DNA from 4 places in the Isoptericola sp. NPDC055063 genome. Region 3 is predicted to be linked to each of the others. Evidence: riboswitches for the same ligand, from Rfam matches in the RefSeq annotation. Region 3 holds a riboswitch; each other region holds the start of a gene.
What was found. A riboswitch is a leader RNA that binds a small molecule or an ion and turns the genes downstream of it on or off. The one in region 3 is predicted to bind thiamine pyrophosphate.
Positions count from the first base shown of each region.

Region 1: another riboswitch for thiamine pyrophosphate. It lies ahead of ACWF41_RS18235 (ECF transporter S component); the one in region 3 lies ahead of thiO (glycine oxidase ThiO).
Region 2: another riboswitch for thiamine pyrophosphate. It lies ahead of ACWF41_RS17320 (bifunctional hydroxymethylpyrimidine kinase/phosphomethylpyrimidine kinase); the one in region 3 lies ahead of thiO (glycine oxidase ThiO).
Region 4: another riboswitch for thiamine pyrophosphate. It lies ahead of ACWF41_RS16700 (thiamine ABC transporter substrate-binding protein); the one in region 3 lies ahead of thiO (glycine oxidase ThiO).

Region 1 is NZ_JBSGUW010000015.1:157,613-163,277, forward strand. Features, by position in the region: gene ACWF41_RS18215 (hypothetical protein) at 1-469, shown strand, start outside; gene ACWF41_RS18220 (class I SAM-dependent methyltransferase) at 450-1,070, opposite strand; gene ACWF41_RS18225 (energy-coupling factor transporter transmembrane component T family protein) at 1,136-1,861, opposite strand; gene ACWF41_RS18230 (ABC transporter ATP-binding protein) at 1,858-3,372, opposite strand; gene ACWF41_RS18235 (ECF transporter S component) at 3,365-4,018, opposite strand; TPP riboswitch at 4,012-4,124, opposite strand; tRNA gene ACWF41_RS18240 (tRNA-Ala) at 4,289-4,361, opposite strand; gene ACWF41_RS18245 (histidine phosphatase family protein) at 4,452-5,141, opposite strand; gene rsfS (ribosome silencing factor) at 5,138-5,584, opposite strand; partial or broken gene ACWF41_RS18255 (hypothetical protein) at 5,581-5,665, opposite strand, start outside.
Region 2 is NZ_JBSGUW010000014.1:119,740-125,404, forward strand. Features, by position in the region: gene ACWF41_RS17315 (ABC transporter ATP-binding protein) at 1-279, opposite strand, end outside; gene ACWF41_RS17320 (bifunctional hydroxymethylpyrimidine kinase/phosphomethylpyrimidine kinase) at 735-2,387, opposite strand; TPP riboswitch at 2,378-2,493, opposite strand; gene ACWF41_RS17325 (hypothetical protein) at 2,572-3,246, shown strand; gene ACWF41_RS17330 (YcnI family copper-binding membrane protein) at 3,324-4,082, shown strand; gene ACWF41_RS17335 (copper resistance CopC family protein) at 4,079-4,699, shown strand; gene ACWF41_RS17340 (hypothetical protein) at 4,825-5,665, shown strand, end outside.
Region 3 is NZ_JBSGUW010000007.1:19,188-24,852, forward strand. Features, by position in the region: gene ACWF41_RS09905 (OmpA family protein) at 1-545, opposite strand, end outside; gene ACWF41_RS09910 (hypothetical protein) at 542-1,210, opposite strand; gene thiE (thiamine phosphate synthase) at 1,348-1,995, opposite strand; TPP riboswitch at 2,018-2,120, shown strand; gene thiO (glycine oxidase ThiO) at 2,110-3,345, shown strand; gene thiS (sulfur carrier protein ThiS) at 3,342-3,587, shown strand; gene ACWF41_RS09930 (thiazole synthase) at 3,608-4,444, shown strand; gene ACWF41_RS09935 (ThiF family adenylyltransferase) at 4,569-5,665, opposite strand, start outside.
Region 4 is NZ_JBSGUW010000013.1:163,750-169,414, forward strand. Features, by position in the region: gene ACWF41_RS16695 (ABC transporter permease) at 1-85, opposite strand, end outside; gene ACWF41_RS16700 (thiamine ABC transporter substrate-binding protein) at 223-1,335, opposite strand; TPP riboswitch at 1,408-1,512, opposite strand; gene ACWF41_RS16705 (DUF4235 domain-containing protein) at 1,653-1,919, shown strand; gene ACWF41_RS16710 (PAS domain-containing protein) at 2,107-2,892, opposite strand; gene ACWF41_RS16715 (sulfite exporter TauE/SafE family protein) at 3,210-4,139, opposite strand; gene ACWF41_RS16720 (RrF2 family transcriptional regulator) at 4,511-4,969, opposite strand; gene ACWF41_RS16725 (AGE family epimerase/isomerase) at 4,966-5,665, opposite strand, start outside.

The DNA.
Region 1 (5,665 bases), on a different contig from region 3:
CGCCGTCGCCCTGTCCATGCTGTGCCACGAGGGCGACGCGGGGATCGCCGGGGAGCACGTCGTGCGCGAGCTGATCGAGAGCGGCGGCATCGGCTGGGCGGGCGTCCGCCTCGCCGCGCGCGCCCTGGTGACGCAGCCCGCGGCGAGCCCCGCGCGCATGGTCCGCGTGGTGGAGCGCCGCCCCGCCACGCTGCCCGCCCTGTGGCCGGTGCTCACCGAGGCGGTCGCCGCGGCGGGCGCCACCGACGGCCCGCTGCCCCGCTGGCTCCCCCGCGTGCTCGACGTCGCCGGTGCGGCGCTGCCCTACCTCGCGGAGGCGGCCCGCCGGGGCCTGGTCCCGGCCGACGCGGCGACGTTCCCCGGGCTGGAGGCGATCGCCGCGCGGCCCGGCCGCACGGTGGGGCCGGCCAGGGCCCGCGCGCTGCTCGCCGCGGTCGGGGCGCAGGGGCTCACGCGCGCCGCGTCGTGAGGAGCAGCGCCGGCAGGTGCTGCTCGTCGTCGGTCGGCCGCGCGACGATCTCCGCGTCCGTGACCTCGGTGGACGTCCAGTCCGCCGCCGGGAACGCGGCGCGCAGGTCGCCCGCGGTGGTGCCCCAGCCGAGCCCGGCCCGCACCGACATCGCGAGCACGGCGACGAGCGCGTCGGGCGGGCAGATCACGGCCAGCCCGGCCACGTAGGCGGCGCGGCCGTCGGCGTCGAGGGAGTGCAGCAGCCCGGAGTCCAGGACCGTGCGCGGGCGCACGTCGAGGCGGTCGAGGTGGCGGGCGTCGGCCACCTCGAAGCGCACCTCGCCCGGCGGCTCGAGGATCGCCTCCGCGGCCCGCTCCCGGGCGCGCGAGATCGCGTGGGCCGCGCCGTCGACCCCCACGACCCGGTGCCCGGACCGCGCGACGGCGAGCGCCAGCACGCCGGTGCCGCACCCGGCGTCGAGCACCGGGTCCGCGAGCACCGACCGCCGCACCAGGGAGAGCAGCGCGGGCTGCGGGCGGCCGATCTCCCACGGCGGCGGGACGTCCCCCGCGTACAGGGCGTCGAAGTCGTGCTGCGGGCGTGCCTCCGGTCCGGCCATGCGCGCACCTCCTGAGCCCAGTGTGCGCGCCGCGGGCGATCCCTCACCTGTCAGGGGTGGGGCGTCTACCCCGCCGCGAGGACGGCGAACGGCAGCGCCGCGACCAGGACGCCGACGGCCAGCACCGCGGTGTCGTGCCGGGCCCACGGCGCCGGCTCCGCCCAGGTCCGCGAGCCCGCGCCCGCGAAGCCACGGGCGTCCATCGCCACCGCCATGGTCGTCGCGTCGCGCAGTGTGGCCGCGAGGACGGCGAACGTCACGGAGGCGGCGTGCCGCCCGCGGTCGAGGGGCCCGTGCCCCGGCCCGACGCCGCGGGACCGGCGGGCCCGCGACGCCTGCTCCCACACGGTGCCGAGGCGCTCGAACCGCTGGAGCGCGGCCGCGACCCCGACGACGAACCGCGCGGGCAGCCGCAGGCGCTGGCCCAGCTGGTCGGCCAGCCCGCTCGGGTCGATCAGGGGCGCGAGCGCGACGCCCGGCAGCGCGAGGACCGCGATCCGCATCCCCGCGACGGCCGCGACCTCGAGGTCGCGGCCGCCCAGCAGCCACGTCGACCACGTGACCGACGCGACCGCCACGACCACCGCGAGGTAGCGCGCCGCCGGCCCGGAGCGCCGCGGCAGGCCGACCGCCCCGCAGGCGACGACGGCGCCCAGCGCGGCGGCCGCCGACGCGAGGTCCCGCACCCCGAACGACGCGACCAGGCCCAGCAGCCCGAGCGTCACGAGCACGAGCGGGTTCGCCCGCCCCAGCACGCCGAGCGCGCCGGTCGTGCCGCCACCGCCCGTCATGCCGCGGCCACCCGGTGCGGGCGGCCCATGCCGTGCCCGTCCTCGTCCGGCCCGCCCGGCGGCAGCGCGACGCGATGGTCGGCGAGCCCGACGAGGTGGCGGTCGTGGGTGCTCGCCGCCACGGTGGCGCCGTGCCCGGCGGCCGCGACGACCCACCCGGCCACGGCGGCCCACGTGTGCCGGTCCTGGCCCACGGTGGGCTCGTCGAGCAGCGCCAGGGGTGGCCGGTGCGCGAGAGCCGCCGCGAGCGCCAGCCGCCGCTGCTCGCCGCCGGAGAGGCGGAACGGGTGCGCGTCGGCGAGATGGTCCAGGCGCAGCAGCGCGAGCACGGCGTCGACGTCCACGGGCACATCGAGCCGCCTGCCGGTGAGCGCCACCTCGTCGCGAACGCGCAGCGCGAGCAGCCCGTGCTCGGGATGCTGCGGCACCCACCCGCAGCGGCGGGCGAGCTCGCGCGACCGGGTGCCGCGCCCGGGCGACCCGGCCACGCGCCCCCGCGCGGGCCGCAGGTGCCCGGCGAGGGCTGCCACGAGCGTGGACTTCCCCGCCCCGGACGGGCCGGTGACCGCGGTGAACCGGCCCGCGGGCAGGCGGGCGTCGACGCCGTCCAGCGCGCGCGTGGTGGTGCGGCCCCGCAGGCCCCGGGTCGTGAGGTCGACGCCGAGTGCGTCGACGGTCACCTCCGGACCGGCGTCGTCCGGCGCGACCAGCGCCGCGGGCACGGGCAGCGGGTCGGGCGCCGGGGCGTCCGGGAGCCAGATGCCGGCGGCGGTGAGCGCGGCCCGGAGCGGGGCGCCCTGATCGACCCCGGGCTCGCCCCCGGGCTCGACCCCAGGTGCGCGCAGGGCGCCCGGCGCGACGTCGTGCGTGACGACGCCGCCCGGGCCGAGCACCACCACCCGGTCGAGGTGCTCCAGCCACGGCCCCACGTGGTGGTCGACGACCACCAGCGAAGTCTCCGTCCCGGCGAGCGCGTCGAGCACCGCGGACCGCACCTCGGCCGCGGCGTCCGGGTCGAGCATGGCGGTCGGCTCGTCGAGGAGCAGCAGGTCCGGGCCGCACGCCAGCGCGCCTGCGAGCGCGAGCCGCTGCAGCTCCCCGCCGGACAGCGCGGAGGTCGGCCGGTCGAGCGGGTACCGCAGCCCCACGTGGTCCAGCGCCCCACGGGCGCGGCGCCAGATCTCCTCCCGCGGCAGGCCGGCGTTCTCGGGCCCGAACGCGACGTCGCGGCCGATCCGCTCGGCGACGACGGCGGCCCCGGGGTCCTGGAGCACGAGGCCGACGACGCCGTCCACGTGGGCCGTGCCGGACAGGTCGCCCGGCAGCGGGTCGCCGAGCACGCCCGCCAGGGCGTGCAGCACGGTCGACTTGCCGGCCCCGCTGGGACCGACGAGCCCGATGCGTTCCCCGGCGCCGACGGCGAGATCGAGCCCGTCGAGCACCGGCGTCGCCCGCCCCGTCGGGCGCCAGGTGAGCCCCGCCAGCCGGGCGCGCGCGCCGCCGTCAGCCACGGGCGACACGGGCCGCCCCGGCGGCGCCGTCGGCCAGGTCCCGGCCGGGCGCGAACGCGTCCAGCACCCCGGTGCGGGCGAGGGCGCGCACCAGCGCCGCGCCGCCGAGCCCCGCGAGGAGCGCGCCGGACAGCGCGAAGAAGCCGAGGTAGGCGAGGCGGAACCCCCACTGCCAGTCGGGGTAGTAGGCGAACCACTCGTAGACGGCGCCGCACGCGCCCGCGGCGGCACCCGACAGCGCCGCCACCGCGGTGCCGAACCGGCGGTACAGGAACAGCGCCAGGACGAGCTCGACGCCGAGCCCCTGCACGACGCCCGAGACGATCGCCGAGAAGCCCCAGCCGGCGCCGAGCAGGGCCTCGACGCTCGCGGCCACGACCTCGGTGAGCAGCGCGGCGCCAGGCTTGCGGACGATCAGCCCGCCGAGCACGCCGCCGAGCAGCCAGCCGCCGCCGAGCAGGCCGGTGGCCGGCGGGAACGCGACGACGAGCCCCGCGGAGAGCAGGTGGTAGAGCTGCGTCCAGCCCCAGAAGACGACGCCGACGGCGACGCCGAGCATCGCCATCGTGACCAGGTCGACGGTGCGGTACCGCAGGCTCGCGCGAGCCGTCCCGAGGACGGTCGGACGCATGATGGGCGCGGACATTCCAGGTAACTCCCTTCGCCGGTGCTAACCGGAGCAGGTTCCAAGGGTCTGCGGCTCGTGCCCGCACTCTCAGCGCCCCTTCGACGGCGCTCCCCTGTCATGGGTGTCTTCAGTTGTGCGTCAGGTGTGACGTCACCTGCGGCGGCCCTCGATGCGGCCGCAGGACCGACCCTAGGCGACGGCGTCGTCGACGCAAGGCCGTCCCGCCCCGTGGGACCCGGGTACGCGAGAAGGCCCGGAACCATGTGGTTCCGGGCCTTTTCGTCGGGGTGGAGCTGAGGGGACTCGAACCCCTGACCCCCTGCATGCCATGCAGGTGCGCTACCAGCTGCGCCACAGCCCCGAGAACCGGCGATCCATGGCCGCGAGCGACCCATGTTTCGTCTGATTCGGTGTGTTCCTCCGGGCTTGCGCCCCTCGGAACGTCGATATCTTAGGCAGACTTCGGGCCAGGTTCCAAATTCCAGTCCGGACCGGCCTGCCAGTGGTCCAGCGGGTACCCGGCCCCCACGTTGTGCGCCACGAGCCGCCACGCCGGGACAGCGCCGGCCCCCGCCCGATGCAGGTGCGACCAGTGCACGTTGTGCATCCCGGCCAGCCCGCGCCACGAGGTCGGGTCGAGGCCGAGCAGCGCCGTCACCCCCAACGAGATCGCGGCGCCGTGGGAGACGAGGACCAGGGTCGCGTCGTCGTCCAGCTGCTCCGCGTGCTCGGCGACGGCCTCGGCCATCCGCGCGGCGACCTCCGCCTTGGACTCCGCTCCCGCTCCCGCCGGCTCGGCGCCGCGGCGCCAGGCGGCGTACTCCTCGGGCCAGCGCGCGGAGAGCTCCTCGCCCGTCATGCCCTCCCACTCGCCGAAGCCACGCTCGCGCAACCGCACGTCGGTCTGCACGGGGGCGCCGCCGAGCGCGTCCGCGTACGCGGTCGCGGTCTCGAGGGCGCGACCCAGGTCGGAGGAGACGATGCGCGTCGCGCGGTGGGACGACGCGAGGGCGGAGCCGCCCTCCCCCGCCTGCCAGCGGCCGACGTCGTCGAGCGGGATGTCGATCTGCCCCTGCAGCCGCAGGGACGCGTTGTACGCCGTGCGGGCGTGGCGCAGCAGGACGACGGTCCCGGCCGTCACCGCTCGTCGCCCGCGAGACGGATGGCCCCGTCACCCGCGGCGTCGCCGTACTCGGCCGCCGCGGCTGCGCCGTCGCCGCCGCGCGCGTCCTCGGGCAGGTCGATGGCCGGGCAGTCCTTCCAGAGGCGCTCCAGCGCGTAGTAGACCCGGTCCTCGGCGTGCTGCACGTGCACGACGACGTCCCCAAAGTCGAGCAGCACCCAGCGCGCCTGGGCCTTGCCCTCGCGCCGGATCGGCTTGGCGCCGGCCGTGATCATCGCCTCCTCGACGGCGTCCACGATCGCCGAGACCTGGCGCTCGTTGGTGCCCGACGCGATGAGGAACACGTCCGTGAGGACGAGCTGCTCGCTCACGTCGAGCGCGATGATCTCCTGCGCCTTGCGGTCCGAGGCGGCCCGGGCGGCGACGACCGCCAGCTCGACGGCGCGGGGGGTGGCGGTCATGCGGCGGCTCCAGGCGGGGAGGTCGTAAGGGAGTGGACCACCGCGGGCGCGGCGGAGTCGGTGCTGAAGCTCTTGTCGTCC
Region 2 (5,665 bases), on a different contig from region 3:
GAACGCGACGGGCAGGTCCTGCAGGTGGCGGAACAGCGCCATCCGCAGCTCGGCCTCGACCCGCGTGCCGGGGTACATGACGAGGTTGCGGCGCAGCAGGACGAACCCGGCCTCCGCGACCCCCAGGACGAGGACGAGGAGGACGGGCACGACCAGGGCGCCGAGGTCGTGGGCGGCGGCACCCTCCGCGAGGGGGCCCTCGACGAGGGTCTGGAGCACGCGCGGGATCGCCAGCGCGGCGAGGCTCGCGCCGAGAGCCGAGAAGAGGCCGCCGACCATGCGCGGCAACGCGGGCCTGACGTAGGGGTACAGCCGGCGGATCGACGCGAGGGTCGAGAGCTCGGAGCCCGCGGGGGCGACGGGGTCCGCCGGGGCGACGGGGTCCGCCGGGGCGACGGGGTCCGCCGGGGCGCGATGGCCGGGTGCGCCGGGCGGCCCCGACGGCCCGCCCGGCGGCGTGCCGGGCGCGACGGACGAGCGCGGGGCGGAGGAGGCGGAGCTCCTCCTCGGACTGTGGGAGGGATCGGCGCCTGCGGCGCCTCGGCTGCTGCTGCGCGGAGCGCGCGTTGTGTCGGGCATCACCACCATTCTGACACCCGCCACCGACACGCTTGCCCCGGTCACCGCCTTTTGGCAAGCGTTTGCCCGACCTGGGGCGAAGGCGCGGTGAAGGCATGGCGCCGGCCTGACCCGGGTGCTCCGGCAGGGCCGGGCTCAGGCCACCGCGCCCGGGCTCACCCCGCCACGGCCCCCTCGAGCGCGACCGCGCGGGGCCGGGCGGCCTGGTCGAAGAACGCGAGCTCGTGCTCGCACGCCCCCTGGAAGGCCGCGCCCATCCGCACCCGGGTGGCCGGCCCCGCGGCGCCGGCGACGCGGCGCAGGACGGCGACGGCCTGGCGGGTCGCCGCGGCGAACTCGTCGTCGGCGTACGTGCCGAGCCAGGCGGCGTACGGGTGTCCGGGGTGGTTGCGGGCCGCGAGCCGCTCGCCCACGTCCTGGTAGATCCAGTAGCACGGCAGGACCGCGGCCACGAGGGTCGCGTAGTCGTCCCCGGCGGCGCGCAGGTGGTCGAGGTACGCGGCCGTCGTCGGGCTGGTCGGCACGTCGGTCGGCTCCCCGCCGAGCCACGTCGTGTGCAGGTCGAGCTCGGTGACCAGGGCGCCGTGCGCGCCGCCGGCCCAGAAGGCCTGCTCGGCGCGCGTGGGCGCGAGCTGGCTGGCCCGGGCCAGCGCGCGCGAGTACTCGCGCAGGTAGATCGCGTCCTGCTCGAGGTAGTCGCGGAACCGGTCCGTACCGAGCGTCCCGTCGCCAAGGGCCCGCACGAACGACAGCTCGTCGATCGCGGCCCGCACCCCGGCGGCGGCGGCCCACCACCCGTCGACGGCGTCGCGGCCGGCCCCGGCGGCGGCCTCGTCCCGCCCGGCCGGGGGCTCCGGATCGACGGCGCCCGCCGGGGTGCTCCCCGCGAGATGGTCGACCGGCCCGTGCCCCCCGCCGACGCGCAGCGCCTCCCCCGCCCGGATCGCCGCCGCCAGCCACGCCTTCGTGCCGCGCAGCGCCTCGGCCCAGTCCCCCGTGCGGGCGTACCGGGCGGCCAGCCCGCTCGACAGGGAGCAGCCGGTGCCGTGCGTCGCCGTGGTGCGGACCCGCTCGCCGGCGAGCTCCAGCAGCGTGCCGTCCGGGCCGACGAGGGCGTCGGGCGCGCCGGGGTCGCCCTCCTCGGCATCGTCGCCCGTCAGGTGCCCGCCCTTGGCCACGACCAGCACGTCGTGCCGGGCGGCGAGCCGGCGCGCCTGGTCGAGCGCGGCGGGCCAGTCGGGCGCGGGGGGCTCGCCGGCCAGGACCGCGAGCTCGGGCAGGTTGGGCGTGACGACGTCGACCCGCGCGAGCAGGTCCCGCACGGCGCGCTCCGCCGTCGGGTCCAGCAGGCGGTCGCCGCTGGTGGCCAACATGACCGGGTCGAGCACGACGGCCGGGCGGGCCCCGTTCGCGCCGTCCGGAACCGGCCCGCCGTCCGGCAGGCCGTCGAGCCACGCGCCGACGGCCCGCGCGACGGGCGCCGACGCGAGCATCCCGATCTTGACGGCGTCGATGGCGATGTCGTCCGCGAGCGCGTCGAGCTGGGCCGTGAGGAACTCCGCGGGCGGCACGTGCACCCCCCGCACGCCGCGCGTGTTCTGGGCCGTGAGGGCAGTGAGCGCGGCCATGCCGTACCCGCCGGCCGCGGCGATCGCCTTGAGGTCCGCTTGGATCCCGGCGCCGCCCGACGGGTCGGAGCCGGCGATCGCCAGGACCCGGGGCCTGCTGGGCGCGGGGGTTGGTGCGGTGGTCGCGGGAGCGGTGGTGCCCCGGAGGGCGGAGCTGTCGTGATGCGCGCGCACGCTCATGTCGACATCCCTTCGTCAGTGCTAGCTGAATCAGGTTCGACGGGTGTGATCTCAGCGTCTCGTCGCCGGCCGGGGCCGACGGCGGGAGGCACCCCGTGTCGTTCGGCGCCACCGTAGCCCACCGGCCGCAGCGGTCGGCGGCGGGTCCTCCCAGGCGTGTCGCCCGGCGGGATAGGGTGCCGGGGTGCCCGTGGTCGTCCGTCGTGTGCGCGAGCTCCTCGTCGCCGGCACGACGCTCAGCATCGCGGCCGCCGCCCACCTCCTGGGCGGCGGCGCGCTGCCCGGTGCACCCCTCGCGTGGCTGGTCGTGCTGGCGCTCTCGGCGCCCGTCGCCGTCTGGACCGCCCGCCGTCGCCTGACGCTGCGCCGCCTGCTGCCCGCCATGGTCGCGCTGCAGCTCGTGCAGCACTCCGCCCTGTCGGTGCTCGGCGCCGCCCGCGCCGACGACGACCCCTGGGGCACCGGGAGCACGGTGGGCGCGGGCGGAGCCGTCCCGGCCCTCGCGGGCCACGCCGGGCACGACCTCGGGCCCGGCTCGCTGGTCCCCGCGACCGGGACCGCCGTGCACCTGGAGCACGCCGCCGACGGCGGCACCACGACGTGGATGCTCGCCGCGCACGCCGTCGCCGTCCTCCTGACCGCGCTGCTGCTCGCCGCGGGCGACCGGGCCGCCGCGAACGTCGCCTCGCACCTGGCGCACGTGGCGCTGCTGGTGCGGGGGCCGGCCTCGCTGCCCGTGGCCCGCCGCGGGCCCGTCGTCGCGGGACCGGTCTGGCGTCCGCTGCCGTGGCACGCGCGCCGCCGTCCGGCGCCGCGCGGGCCCCCGGTGCGGCGCGGCGCCCTCGCGCGCGCCGCCTGAGCCCTGCCCTGGTCCGAGGTCGGACGGGGCGGGCCCTCGCCGTCCCACGAACCCTCGAACCACCGGAGCAGACAGCCATGCCTACGACCACCCCTGCCCGCACGCGCCGCACCCGTCGGCTCGCCGGAGCGGCCGCCCTCGCCGTCCCCGCCCTCCTGCTGGGCGCCGGAGCCGCGTCCGCGCACGTGACGGTGACACCGGACTCCGCCGAGTCCGGCGCGTACGCCACCCTCACCTTCAAGGTCCCCAACGAGTCGCCCGAGGCGTCGACCACGGCCGTGAAGGTGACGCTGCCGAGCGACACCCCGTTCACCAGCGTGTCCGTGGAGCCCGTCCCCGGGTGGAGCGCGAAGGTGACGCGGGCCGAGCTGCCCGAGCCGGTCGACGTCCAGGGCACCACCCTCACGGAGGCGCCCGCGAGCGTCGAGTGGACCGCCGACGACCCCGACGCCGGCATCGCGCCCGGCGAGTTCCTTCGCTTCTCCGTCTCGGCGGGCGCCGTGCCCGACGGCGTCGACGCGATCACGCTGCCGACGACGCAGACCTACTCCGACGGCGAGGTCGTCGAGTGGGACCAGGAGGCCACCGGCGACGCCGAGCCCGAGCACCCGGCCCCCGTGCTGCAGGTCGTGCCGGCGACCGGTGACGACGCGCACGGCAGTGCGGCAGGGGCCTCGGCCGAGACCGGGTCCGACGCCTCGGCGCAGGCCGATGACGGGTCCGGCGACACCCTGCCCCTCGCGCTCGCTGCGGCGGGCCTGGGGCTGGGTCTCGTGGGCGCCGTGACCGGCGTCGCCGCCCTGGCCCGCACCCGCGCCCGGACGGAGCAGCGATGACCCGCGGCCGTCCCCGCACGACCCGCCGCGCGCTCCTCGCCGGCGCGGGCGCGCTCGGCCTCGCCCTCGCGGGCGCCGTCGGGCTCGCCGGGCCCGCGAGCGCGCACAACGTCGTCGTCGGCACCACGCCGACGTCGGGCTCGACCGTGACCGAGGCGCCCGAGTCCGTCGAGATCACGTTCGACGAGGCGGTGCTCAACCTGGCCGCCGACGGGTCGAGCACCGTCATCTCGGTGACCGACGCCGACGGCACCGAGCACGCGAGCGGGTGCCCCACCACGCAGGACCGCACCGCGTCCGTGCCGGTGACGCTCGGCCCGGCGGGCGAGTACACCGTCGACTGGCGCATCGTGTCCGCCGACGGCCACCCGACCAGCGGGCAGTTCGCGTTCACCTACGACCCGCCCGCCGGTGCGGCGGCGGCCACCCCGGCCGCCGAGGCGACGCCCTGCGGCTCCCCGGCGGCCGGCTCCGACGCCCAGGCCGCCAGCACCGGCACCGCGGACGACGACGGCTCCTCCGAGCTGGTCGTCGTGCTCGGCATCGCCGGGGGCGTCGTCGTGCTGGCCGGTGCGGCCGTCCTCGTGGCGCTCCGGGTCGCCCGGCGCCGCGACTGACGCACCGAAGACCTGTCAGGGCCAGCGCGACGTATGTCGAGCGCTGGCCCTGACAGGTCCGGGGCCGCACCCGCTCCGCGCCGGGGCGTCCCCGCACCCGCCGTGCTCCGCCTACGATGCCGACCATGGATGCGGGGCAGATCGTCGGGATCGTGACGGGCCTGGTCGTGGTGGTCGTGCTGGTCACGGCGGTGGCGGTCTGGGCAGCACGGCGCAGGAGCGCCGCCCGGGCACGCGCGGCGGAGCTCGAGGCCGAGCTGCAGCGGCTCGGCATCGAGGCCGGCTCCGCGCTGGTGCGCACCGACGAGCGGGCCCGCCTGGCGGAGGACGAGCTGTCCTTCGCGGTGGCCGAGCTCGGCGAGCGCGACACCCGCGAGCTCGCGCCGACCCTGCGGCGGGCGCGCGAGCGGCTGGCGGAGGCGTTCCACCTCAACCAGCGGCTGCACGACGAGGTCCCGGACACCGACACCGAGCGGCGCGAGTGGTCGGCGCGGATCGTGGACCTGTGCCGGTCCGCCGGCGGCTCCCTGGACGACCTCGACCGCGGCCTCGCGGGGCTGCGGCAGACCGTCCGCGGCACGCCGGACGTCGTGGCCCGGGTGGACGGCGAGCTGGCCCGGGTGCGCGACGCCGTCCCCGCGGCGCGGGCCGACCTCGAGCGGTTGCGCGGCCAGTACGCGGAGCGCGCTCTCCTGCCGGTCGCGGACAACCCCGACCAGGCGGAGCGGCTCCTCGAGTTCGCCGGCCGCAGCACCGCGGCGGCGCGCAAGCGGCTCGCGACGCAGCAGGTGGCGGAGGCGGGCGCCGCGGCCCGCGCGGCGGAGGAGGCGGTGCGCCGCGCGGAGGGCCTGCTGCGCGCCGTCGACGACTACGAGGCCGAGGCGTTGCGCGCCGAGGCCGCGCTGGGCGCGATCGTCGCCGAGTCGCGCGCCGAGCTCGCCCAGGCCCGCGCGCTGCCGGCCGCGG
Region 3 (5,665 bases):
GGACGCTCCGCCGCGAGCACGTCGGCGACGGCGTGCGCGCGCTTCGTCGACAGGCGCCGGTTGAACGCGTCCGAGCCCACGGAGTCCGTGTAGCCGTCCACGTGCACCGCCGCGTCCTGCGGGACGTCGTCGGCCAGCGCCGCGACGGCGGCCTCCGCCTCCGGCGTCAGCGTCGCCTTGCCGAAGTCGAACAGCAGGTCGGAGGTCAGCGTGACGACCGTGTCGTCCGCCTTCTCCTGCGTCTTCTCCAGCACGGTCGTGGAGTCGTCGGGCCGGAGGTCGAACGTCGAGTCCGGCGCTCGCAGGTCGAGCGTCGAGTCCGCGCGCATCGCGTCGGTGACCTCGGCAGCCTCGATCGCCGCGTCCTGCTCCGCGAGCGCCTCGTGCGCCGTCGTCATCAGCTCCGGGTCCGCCGACGGCGTGCCGGACGACGACGCCGACGACGATGGGCTCGCCTCCTCGGCGTCGGCCGATGGCGCGAAAGCCGTCACGAGCAGCGCCGCGAGCGCCGCGGCGGCGAGCGTCCGCGGACGGCGGGGTGTCACTGCGCGGCCCCGTCGCCGTAGGTGACCGTCGCGTCCGTGAACAGCGGCAGCCCCTCCGCGGGCAGCACGTCCACGGTCGCGGGCTCGCCGTCGGGAGCAGGCAGCACGGCGGACGCCTCGATCGTGCCGTGGTTGGGGAACTTGAACGTGATGTTCTCGAGCGGCGAGACCAGCATCGACTCCCTGCACCTGAGCTGGGCCAGCGACACCTGCGACGCGTCGTCGCTGTCCAGCTGCCAGGCCCCCTCGGTGCAGTAGGGCTTGTAGGCCTTGAGCGCCGCGCGGTCCGTCACGGTCGTCGCGGGCACGACGCCCATGTCGTAGTAGCTGGCGCCGGCGTCGGCGGGCGACTCGTCGTCGTCCCAGCGCAGCGCCCATCGCACGGTCATGTTCTCGGCGCCGACCTCCACGGAGCGGAGCGTCACCGTGAGCTCTCCGCCGTGGGCGTCACCGCCCCCGTGCGGCGTGGCGATCTTCTGCTCCGCCATCACCTGGTCGGCGACGGTGGCGGTGCCCGGGTCGGCGGCGGCCTGCTCCGCGGGGGCGGCCTCGCCCTTCGTACCGGCCCCGTCGTCGCCGGAGCTGCCGGTGCAGCCGGCGAGCAGGAGCGTGCCGGCGAGGGCGAGGGTCGCGGTGGTGCGGGCGCGTGCGGTCCGTGCGGACATGCGTCCTCCAGGGTCGGGGCGCACGGCCGGTCCCGGCCGTGGTGGGGGGCAGGTGCCCACTGTGGCACGCGTCGGCGGGGCCCGCCCGAGGCATCCATGGGGAGAACTCCCCAGGTCACAGACCTCGGGCGCCCGTGTCAGCCCAGCCGCTCGCGCAGCTCGCGGGCGGCCCGCTCGGGGTCGGGCGCCTGGGTGATCGCGCGCACGACGACGACGCGCGACGCGCCGGCGTCGAGCACGGCGTCCAGCCGCTCGGCGTCGACCCCGCCGATGGCGAACCACGGCGTCGCCGGGCGGGTCGCCGCGACCTCGCGCAGCAGGTCGAGGCCGACGGCCGCACGACCGGGCTTGGTGGGCGTGGCCCACAGCGGGCCCACGCAGAAGTAGTCGACGTCCGGGTCGGCCTCGGCCTCCGCGGCCTGGTCGGCGGAGTGCGTGGAACGGCCCAGGACCGGCTCCGCGCCGAGCAGCTCGCGCACGGCCGGCACGGGCAGGTCCCGCTGCCCCATGTGCACGACGGGAGCGCCGGTGAGCTGCGCGACGTCGGCCCGGTCGTTCACCGCCCAGAGCGCGCCGTGCTCCGCGGCGACGCGGGCCACGACCGCCTGGATCTCCAGCTCGCGCGCCACGTCGAGGGACTTGTCGCGCAGCTGCACGACGTCGACCCCGCCCGCGAGCGCCGCGTGCAGGAAGTCCTCCAGGTCGCCGCGGTCCTCGCGGGCGTCGGTGCACAGGTACAGGCGGGCGTCGGCGAGGCGGGCACGGGTCGTGGTCACGCCAGTCAGGGTAACCACGGCCCGGGTTACAGTGGCCGCGCACGGGAGCCCCGCTCGGGGCTGAGAGGGCGCAGGAGCCGACCGTCGAACCTGATCTGGGTCATGCCAGCGAAGGGAGCGCACATGCTTACGTCCACACCCACGTCCGCACCTGAGTCCGCCCGCGACGTCGTCGACCTCGTCGTGGTCGGAGGTGGCATCGTCGGCCTCGCCGTCGCGTGGCGCGCCGCCACGGCCGGGCTGTCCGTCACGGTCCTCGACCCGTCCCCCGGCGACGGCGCCACCCGCGCGGCCGCGGGGATGCTCGCGGCGGTCAGCGAGGCCGACTTCGGCGAGCGGGACCTCGCCCGCCTCAACCTCGCGTCCGCCGCCCGCTGGCCGTCGTACGCCGCCGACCTCGCCGCCGCGACCGGCCGCGACGTCCCCCTGCTGCGCGCCGGCTCGCTCGCCGTCGCGTACGACGCCGACGACGCCGCCCTGCTGCGCCGCGTGCTGGCGCTGCACCGGGAGTGGGGGCTCGCGTCCGCGGAGGTCCCGGTGGCCGACGCGCGGCGCCGGGAGCCGTACCTCGGGCCGCGGCTGGCCGGGGCCGCCGTCGTCGAGGGCGACCTCGCCGTCGACCCGCGCGGGGTGCACGCGGCGCTCGTCGACGTGCTGGGCGGCGCGGTCGTGCGGCGTGCGGCGGTGCGGCTGGAGCGCGACGGCGCGGGCCGGGTGGTCGCGGCGCACGACGACGCCGGCGCGCGCCACGCCGCGGGCGCCGTCGTGCTCGCGACCGGCGTCGTACCGCCGGTGGGGCTGCTCGACGGGGTGCCGGAGGCCAGGGTGCCGGTGCGGCCCGTCAAGGGGATCACCCTGCGGCTGGACGCCGGCCCCGAGCTCGCGCTGGAGCACGTGGTGCGCGGCACCGTGCAGGGGCGGCCGGTGTATCTCGTGCCGCGGGCGCCGGGCACCCGGTCGGGACCCGGCGGCGGGCCGGGGCACCGGGAGATCGTCGTGGGGGCCACCAGCGACGAGCGCCCGGACGACCGTCGGGCCGAGGCCGGGGGCGTGTTCGCCCTCCTGCGCGACGCGCGCGCCCTCGTGCCCGGCATCGACGAGGCGGCGCTCGTCGACGTCACGCCGCGCGCCCGCCCCGCCACCCCCGACAACCTGCCGCTCGTCGGGAGCACCGCCGCGCCCGGGCTGCTGGCCGCCGTCGGGCACGGGCGCAACGGCGTGCTGCTCGCGCCGCTCACGGCCGACGCGGTCGTGGCAGAGCTGACCGGCGGGGCGCCGCCCGACGACTCGCTCGCCGCGGCCGATCCGCGGCGCTTCGCGCCTGCCGCCCGCCCCGACCCTGAAGGAGCACACCCATGAGCCCGAGCACGAGCACCGCCACCGCCGTCGTGAACGGCGAGCCCTACCCCCTCGACGGGCCGCACGGCGACGGCGTCGAGGCGCTCGTCGCAGCCCTCGTCCCGGCGTTCGTCGCCGACGGTACGGCGCAGGGCATCGCCGTCGCCGTCAACGACGCCGTCGTCCCCCGCGGCCTGTGGGCGGGCACCCGCATCGCGCCCGGCGACCGGGTCGAGATCGTCACCGCCGTCCAGGGCGGCTGACCACGAAGCACGGAGGAACCATGACCAGCACCACGACCCTCACCGACCCGTCGGCCGACCCGCTCGCCGACCCGTTCGAGATCGCCGGCACCACGATCGGCTCGCGCCTCGTCATGGGCACGGGCGGCGCGTCGAACCTCATGACGCTCGAGGACGCGCTGGTCGCGTCGGGCACCGGCCTCACCACCGTGGCGATGCGCCGCGTCGCCGTGCGGCCCGGCGGGGCGGGCGCCGAGGACGGCGGCATCTGGGGACTCCTGGAGCGGCTCGGCATCCGCGCCCTGCCCAACACGGCCGGCTGCTTCTCCGCCCGGGAGGCCGTGCTCACCGCGCAGCTCGCCCGTGAGGCGTGCGGCACCGACTGGGTCAAGCTCGAGGTGATCGCCGACGACGTCACCCTGCTGCCCGACCCGATCGGCCTCGTCGAGGCGGCCGACGCGCTGGTGCGCGACGGGTTCGTCGTGCTGCCGTACACCAACGACGACCCGATCCTGGCGCGGCGGCTGGAGGACGTCGGGTGCGCCGCCGTCATGCCGCTCGGCGCGCCCATCGGCACCGGCCTGGGCGTGCTCAACCCGCGCAACATCGAGGCGATCGCGGCCGCCGCGCGGGTGCCGGTCATCCTCGACGCCGGGGTCGGCACGGCGTCCGACGCCGCGCTGGCGATGGAGCTCGGCTGCGCCGGTGTCCTCCTCGCCACGGCCGTCACGCGGGCCGCCGACCCGGTCCGCATGGCGCACGCCATGCGCCTCGCCGTGCAGGCCGGCCGGCTGGCCGCCGGCGCGGGGCGCATCCCGCGCCGCGAGGGCGCCCTGGCCAGCTCCTCCCCCGACGGGCGCCTCGACCTCGCCCTCTGACGGGGGCACCCGCCCGCTGAGGTAGTCCCAGATCTGCCGAGGTAGTTCCGTTCTTGCCGAGGTAGTGGACCAGACCACTACCTCGGCGGGAACGGGACTCGCGGGGTTTCGGACTACCTCGGCGTCAGACGGCGAGGAGGAGCGCCGGGGCGCCGCCCTCGACGGAGCGGGCGTCGACGCCGGCGGCGCGGGCGACGTCGGCCACGCGGGCCGAGCGCGCGCCGGCCGCGCAGACCAGCAGCACGGGGCGGTCGGCGGGCAGCGCTGCGACCGCCGCCGCGGCGTCGTCCCCTCCGCCCAGGAACGTGCCGCTCGGCGCCACGGTCGCGCCCGCGACCGGCAGCGCCTGGACCTCCCAGTCCTCGCGCACGTCCACGAGCGCGACGGGCGCGTCGCCCGCGAGCAGCGCGGCGGCGTCCTGCGCGCTCACGCTGGCGGGGCCCAGCCCCGCGACCGTGGCGCGGGCGTCGGCCGACCCGCCCGACGGCGCGGGCAGGCCGCAGAACGCGGCGTACGCGGCGTCGTCGGCGAGCAGGGCCGCGACGGGCTCGCGGGTCGGGTCCGGGCGGACGGCGAGCTGGCGCCACGTGAGGTCGAGGGCGTCGTAGACGGCGATGCGGCCGAGCAGCGTGGTGCCCGCGCCGGTGATCAGCTTGACGGCCTCGGTGGCCATGACCGAACCGACGGTGCCGCACAGCGCGCCCAGCACGCCGCCCGTCGCGCAGTCCGGCACGGTGCCGGGCGGCGGGGGGACGGGGAAGACGTCGCGGTAGGTGGCGCCGCGCTCGCGGGTACCGTCCTCGCGCACCGGCGCGCCCCAGAACACGGCCACCTGGCCGTCGAACTGGTGGATCGCGCCCCACACGACCGGCACGCCGAGGATCTCCGCGGCGTCGGACACGAGGTAGCGCGTCGGGAAGTTGTCGGCCCCGTCGAGCACGAGGTCGTACCCGCGCAGGATGTCGAGCACGTTCTCGGGGGTCAGCCGCTCCGCGTGGGCCACGACCTCGACGTCGGGCGCCAGGTCCGCGAGGCGGTCCCGGACCGAGTCCACCTTGGGCCGGCCGACGTAGGCGGTGCCGTGCACCACCTGGCGCTGCAGGTTCGAGACGTCCACGACGTCGTCGTCGACGACGCCGAGCGTGCCCACGCCCGCGGCCGCGAGGTACTGCAGGGCCGGGCTGCCCAGGCCGCCCGCCCCCACGACCAGCACGCGCGCCG
Region 4 (5,665 bases), on a different contig from region 3:
CGGGGGTGTCGGTGAAGAAACCCTGCACGACGAGCGAAGTCACCGGCCAGGCGAAGAAGATCGCGAGGAAGCCCAGCGGGAGCACGACGGCGGCACCCCACCCCAACCAGGCGCCCCAGCGGTCCGCGCGCCATCGATCCGCGCGCCATCGATCCGCACGCGACCGCGCCGCCCCGGGGGCCGGGCTGGCGGTGGGGCGGGCGGCTCGGAGCACGGGGCGCGTCAACCGACGACCGTCGCCGTCCACTGCTCGATCCACTCGTCACGGTGCGCGGCCACGTCGGCGGGAGCCACCTCGAAGGGCTTGTCGGCCAGCGGGGCGAACTTCTGCCAGTCCGCGGGCAGCTCCACGTCCGGGTCGGCCGGGTACATGTACATCTGCCCGGGCACGTCCGCCTGGAAGGCCTCCGAGGTGAGGAAGTCGACGAGCTTCTGCGCGCCCTCGGGGTTCGCGGCGCCCGTGAGCACGCCCGCGTACTCGACCTGCCGGAAGCAGGTGTCGAGCATCGCGCTCGTGGTGGAGGTCTTCCCGTCGTCGCTCACCGTGAACGCCGGGGACGTCGCGTACGAGAGCGCGATCGGCCGCTCGCCGCCCTCGCCCGCGCCGGAGAAGTCCACGTAGTACGCGTCCTCCCACGACTCGGCCACCTTGACGCCGTTGGCGCGCAGGTCGGACCAGTAGCCCTGCCAGCCGTCGTCGCCGAACGCCCCGATCGTCGCGAGCAGGAACGCGAGGCCCGGCGACGACGTCGCGGGGTTGGTCACGACGGTCAGGTCCTTGTACGCCGGCTTCGCGAGATCCTCCAGCGTGGCCGGCGGCGTGACGTCGTGCTTCTCGAACCAGCCGTCGTCGAGGTTCATGCACACGTCGCCCACGTCGACGGGCGTCAGCGTGCCGTCGAGGTCGTCCGGCGCGTACGCCGCCACCCGCGGGTCCAGGTCGGCGGGCTGGTACGGCTCGAAGACCCCCGCGTCCACGGCCCGCGACGCGTACGTGTTGTCCACGCCGAAGACGACGTCGCCCAGCGGCGCGTCCTTGGTGAGCACGAGCTGGTTCACCAGCGTGCCCGCGTCGCCGGGGGCCACCTGCTTCACGGTGAGGCCGGACTCCTTCTCGAACGCGGCCAGCACGTCGTCGGAGACGGCGAACGAGTCGTGCGTGACGAGCGTGACGGCGTCCGACGCGCTCGCCGCGTCGTCCGGCGCGCTCCCGTCTCCGCACGCCGCCAGCAGCGGCAGCAGGGCGACGGCGGCGACGACGGCGACGACGGCGACGCCCGCCGCGGCCGTCGCCCGGCGGCGCCTGGTCGGGTGCTGCGTGGTCCTGCGGGTCATGCTGTCCTCCTCAGGGTGCGAGAAGGGGGTCCTGCGAGCACCCGGCACCGTCGTGGTGCGGCCGTCCCGCAGGGAACGAGATTCCCGACTTCCTCCACCGGTGCTAACCGGGTCAGGTTCGAGGGTCTGCGGCGTTCCGCACTCTCAGCGCCGGCGGGCGCTCCCCTGTCGTATCACCACGAGCCTACACACCGGCGCCGCGCTACCGTGGTCCCGTCCGCGGCGCCCTGGTGTGACATGCCTGACGTGCCACGACGCTCGTGGGCACGCACGCGACGACGCACCGGCCATGCCGGGGACCGACCGAGGGAGAGCACGTGACGGACACCGAGCAGCCGCTGGGCGTGAAGGTCGGCACGGTGGTGCTGACGATCGCCGCCGGATGGGTCGCACAGAAGCTGATCGGGGTGGTGTGGGAGAAGGCGACCGGCAACGTCGCCCCCACCAACGTGGACGACGACGAGATCTCCATCGTCCAGGCCGTGACCTTCGCGGCCGTCTCCGGGGGCGTCGCCGTCCTCGCGAAGCGCCTCGCGCGTCGGGGCGCCGTGCGCGCGGCCGCCCGCTTCATCCCCAGCCACTGAGCATCACCCGCCGTTGAGCATCATCGGCTACTGAGCGCCGTCGGCCCGGGCTCGCATCGCGCGGGCCCGGGCCGACGCGCGTCCGGGCCCATCTGTGTCCCGGCCCACTGTCCGGGTCAGGGCGGGTCCGAGCCCTCGAGTGCCCGGCGCGCCCGGGGCCGCGACGGCGTCAGCGGCTCGCGCGGCGTCAGCGGCTCGCGCGAGGGCGGCGTCGGGCGAGCTGCGCGTCGTGCCCGTGCGGCCGGTCCACCGGCCCTACGCCGGCGAGCGCGCGGCTCAGCCGGTCGGCGGCGTCCTTCGCGGGCGGCGCCGCCCGGACGACCTCGGCGGCGGTGAGCGCGGTGTCGCGCTCGCCGACCGGCCGTGCGAGCTCCTTCATGACCTGCTCCCCCGCGGACTGGGCGGAGACGCCCACCTGCGCGCCGACGTCCGACAGCACCTCCGTGGCGACCGACTCGTCCACGCCGCACACCGCCATGATCGCGCCCTTGGCCTGCTCCGCCGCCGCGGCGGCGACGAACGCGCGCGAGACGGCGCGGTGGGCCTCGCGCTCCAGCGCGTCGCGTACCACCGGGCTGGTGTCGATGACGTAGCCGACCAGCTGCGACGACGTGCCGTCGGCGCCGTGCCGGGCCTGCCCGGTCACCACCACCGAATGCGTGCGCCCGTGGTCGTCGACGACGCGGTGCCCGCCGGCGAAGGGGCGCCCGGTCGCGAGCGCCACCGTCGCGGTGCGGGAGAGCCGCTCGCGGTCGTCGGGGTGCAGGTGGGCGCGCAGCACCTCCGGGCCGGGCTCGATGGCACCGGGCTCGCGCCCGAAGATCCGGTAGACCTCGTCCGACCACCACCACGACCCCGTGGCGACCTCGACGCGGTACTGGCCCACGAGCAGCTGGCTCCCCGCGCCGAGCAGCTCCGCGAGCGCGACGAGCTCGCGTCGCTGATGGTCGTTCGACGTGCTGGGCATCGACATGGCTCACCTCCCAGTGCCGTGCAGCGGGGTCTGGCAGGCAGATCTCCTGGCTTCACACGGTACCGGGACGGCGCGACGGCGCCACCCCTCGCGTCTCGGCTCCGCGGGTGGAATCGCGGGGGCGTCCCCTTCCCCCGTGACGACGGCCCCGCCGTCGCGGCCCCGGAGGTGGGGGCGGCGGTGCGGGGCCGACGTCGTGCGGGTCGACGTCGTGCGGGTCGACGTCGTGCGGGTCGACGTCGTGCGGGTCGACGTCGTGCACGGTCGACGTCGTGGACCGGCCGCCGCGGAGCGTCGGCCCGCCGGGTCGAGCGGTGTCAGGCGGCGGGCGTCGGCGCGGGAGCCGCCGCGGCGGGAACGTCGCCCTCGGTCTTCTCCTCCACGAGGGCCTTGCGGTGCTGGCGGAACGCGTAGGCGACGGCGACAGCCCAGCCCACCGCGATGATCCCCAGGACGAGCGAGCGCACGCCCGGGGCGACGGGGAACTCGTCGAGGCTCAGCAGGGTGCGCACGTTGGTGAGCACGATGATGCCGCCGACGGCGGAGCCGAGGACCCGCGGGGGGACGAGGCGCACGAGCCACGCCGCGATCGGCGCGGCGATGAGGCCGCCGATCAGCAGCGCCAGCGCCCAGGACGGGTTGATGCCCGCGGTCCCGAGGCCGAACAGGAAGCCGAGGCTCGCGGCCACGGCCACGAAGAACTCGCTCGTGTCGATCGAGCCGATCACCTTGCGCGGCTCCATCCGGCCGCTCGCCAGGATGGCCGGGGTGCCGACCGGGCCCCAGCCGCCGCCGCCCGTGGCGTCCATGAAGCCCGCCACGAGGCCGAGCGGCGTGAGGAAGCGCTTGCGGAGCGGCTGCCCCAGGCGGTCGGTGCGGAGGCCGCGCAGCGTGAACCGCAGCAGCACGTAGAGGCCGAGGCCGAGCAGCAGGATGGACATCAGCGGCTTGGCGATCTCGGTGGAGAGCCACGAGAGGAACGTCGCGCCGGCGAAGGCGCCCACGGCACCGGGGATGCCGATCTTGGTGACGACCTTCCAGTCCACGTTCCCGAACTTCCAGTGAGAGACGCCCGACGCGAGCGTCGTGCCGACCTCCGCCAGGTGGACGGTCGCGGACGCCGCCGCGGGGTTGGTGCCGATCGCCAGCAGCAACGTCGTCGAGGTCACGCCGTAGGCCATCCCCAGGCTGCCGTCGACGAGCTGCGCACTGAGGCCCACGAGGGCGAGGAGGACGAGAGTCCGCACGGGGTGTTCCCTCCGTCGAGGCGGCAGCCGGTCTGCCGCGACAGACCGAAGTTACCCGATCGGTCCTATCGGATTCAATGGTATCCGCCGACGGGTCGCATGCTGAGACGACGGCGATCGCGGACGGGAGACGTACCAAGCCGTACCCTGCGCCCGCCGGCGACGAGATGCCGTCGCGGGCCGAGCCGTACCGAGCCGTACCGAGCCGTACCGTGCGCCGTGAAGCGACGAAGGCCGTCACGGACCGTGCCACGCCGCGTCGTGCCGTACCGTGCCGAGCCGAGCCGAGCCGAGCGCCGTGAAGCGACGAAGGCCCTCAGGGGCCGCGCCACGCCGCGTCGTGCCGTGCGCCCGTCAGGCGACGAGGGCCGTCACGGGCTGTGCCAGGCCGCCTCGTCGTCGGTGAGCCGCCGGACCGCGTCGGGGACGTTCCCGGCGGCGAGGTCGGCGAGGCTCACCTGCTCGAGCACGGCCCGTACGTTGACGCGGAGCGCGACCCACACGTGCAGCAGCGACGCCGCCGCGCCGGTGTACTCGAGGTCCGACGGGCGGGCGTCGCGCACGAAGACCAGCGGACCGTCCACGGCGCGCACGACGTCCGCGACGGTGACCCGGTCGGCGGGACGCGCGAGGACGTACCCGCCGCCGGCGCCGCGCCGGCTCGCGACGATCCCCTCGCGCCGGAGGTCGCTGAGGATCGCCTCCAGGAACCGGTGCGGCACCCCCTGGGCGCGGGCGAGCGACTCGGCGGGCACCGGGCCGCTGTCCGCCGCGGCGGCCAGCTCGGCGGCCGCGCGGACGGCGTAGTCCGCCTTCGCCGAGATCCTCATCGCTCCGGCGTCCCCGCCGGGGCCGCGAGCCGCGCGCCCTCCAGGATGCGCCCGGCGGCACGGGCCGAGGCTGCGAAGGAGCCCGTGAGCGGGAGGTCCGGCAGGATGACGGCCTGCGCCGCGTGGTAGACGTCGGGCTTCCCCACCCAGGTGCGCCCGGAGGGCACGTTGTCGGTGTCGAGCTCGTGGAACCAGGAGCCGCGCTCGTGGTCCACCAGGTGGTCGTCGATCCAGCGCCACCATCCGCCGGCCAGCTCTGCGTACCGTTCCTCGCCCGTCGCGCGGTGCAGGACGTCCGCCGCGGCGGCCGCCTCGGCAGCCACCCAGTGGAAGCGGCGCGCCTCCACCGGCGTGCCCGACCAGTCCGTCGTGTAGACGAACCCGCCCCGCGGGCCGTCCCAACCGTCCTCGACGGCGCGGTCGAACAGCTTCCTGGCCGCCTCCGTGCGCTGCCCTGCGGTGCCGCCGGCGACGTCGACCTGCAACAGCAGCCGCGCCCACTCGAGGCCGTGACCCGGCGTGGCCCCGTAGGGCTTGAACGGGTCGTGGGGGCGGTCCGCGTTGTACTCGAGCTGCGGCGCCCACGCCGAGTCGAAGTGCTCGGGGATCCGCCAGTCGTTGCCACCGGCCCAGGAGATCACGCGGTCCGCGATCGCCGCGGCGCGTTCGAGCCAGCGCCGCTCACCCGTGGCGTCG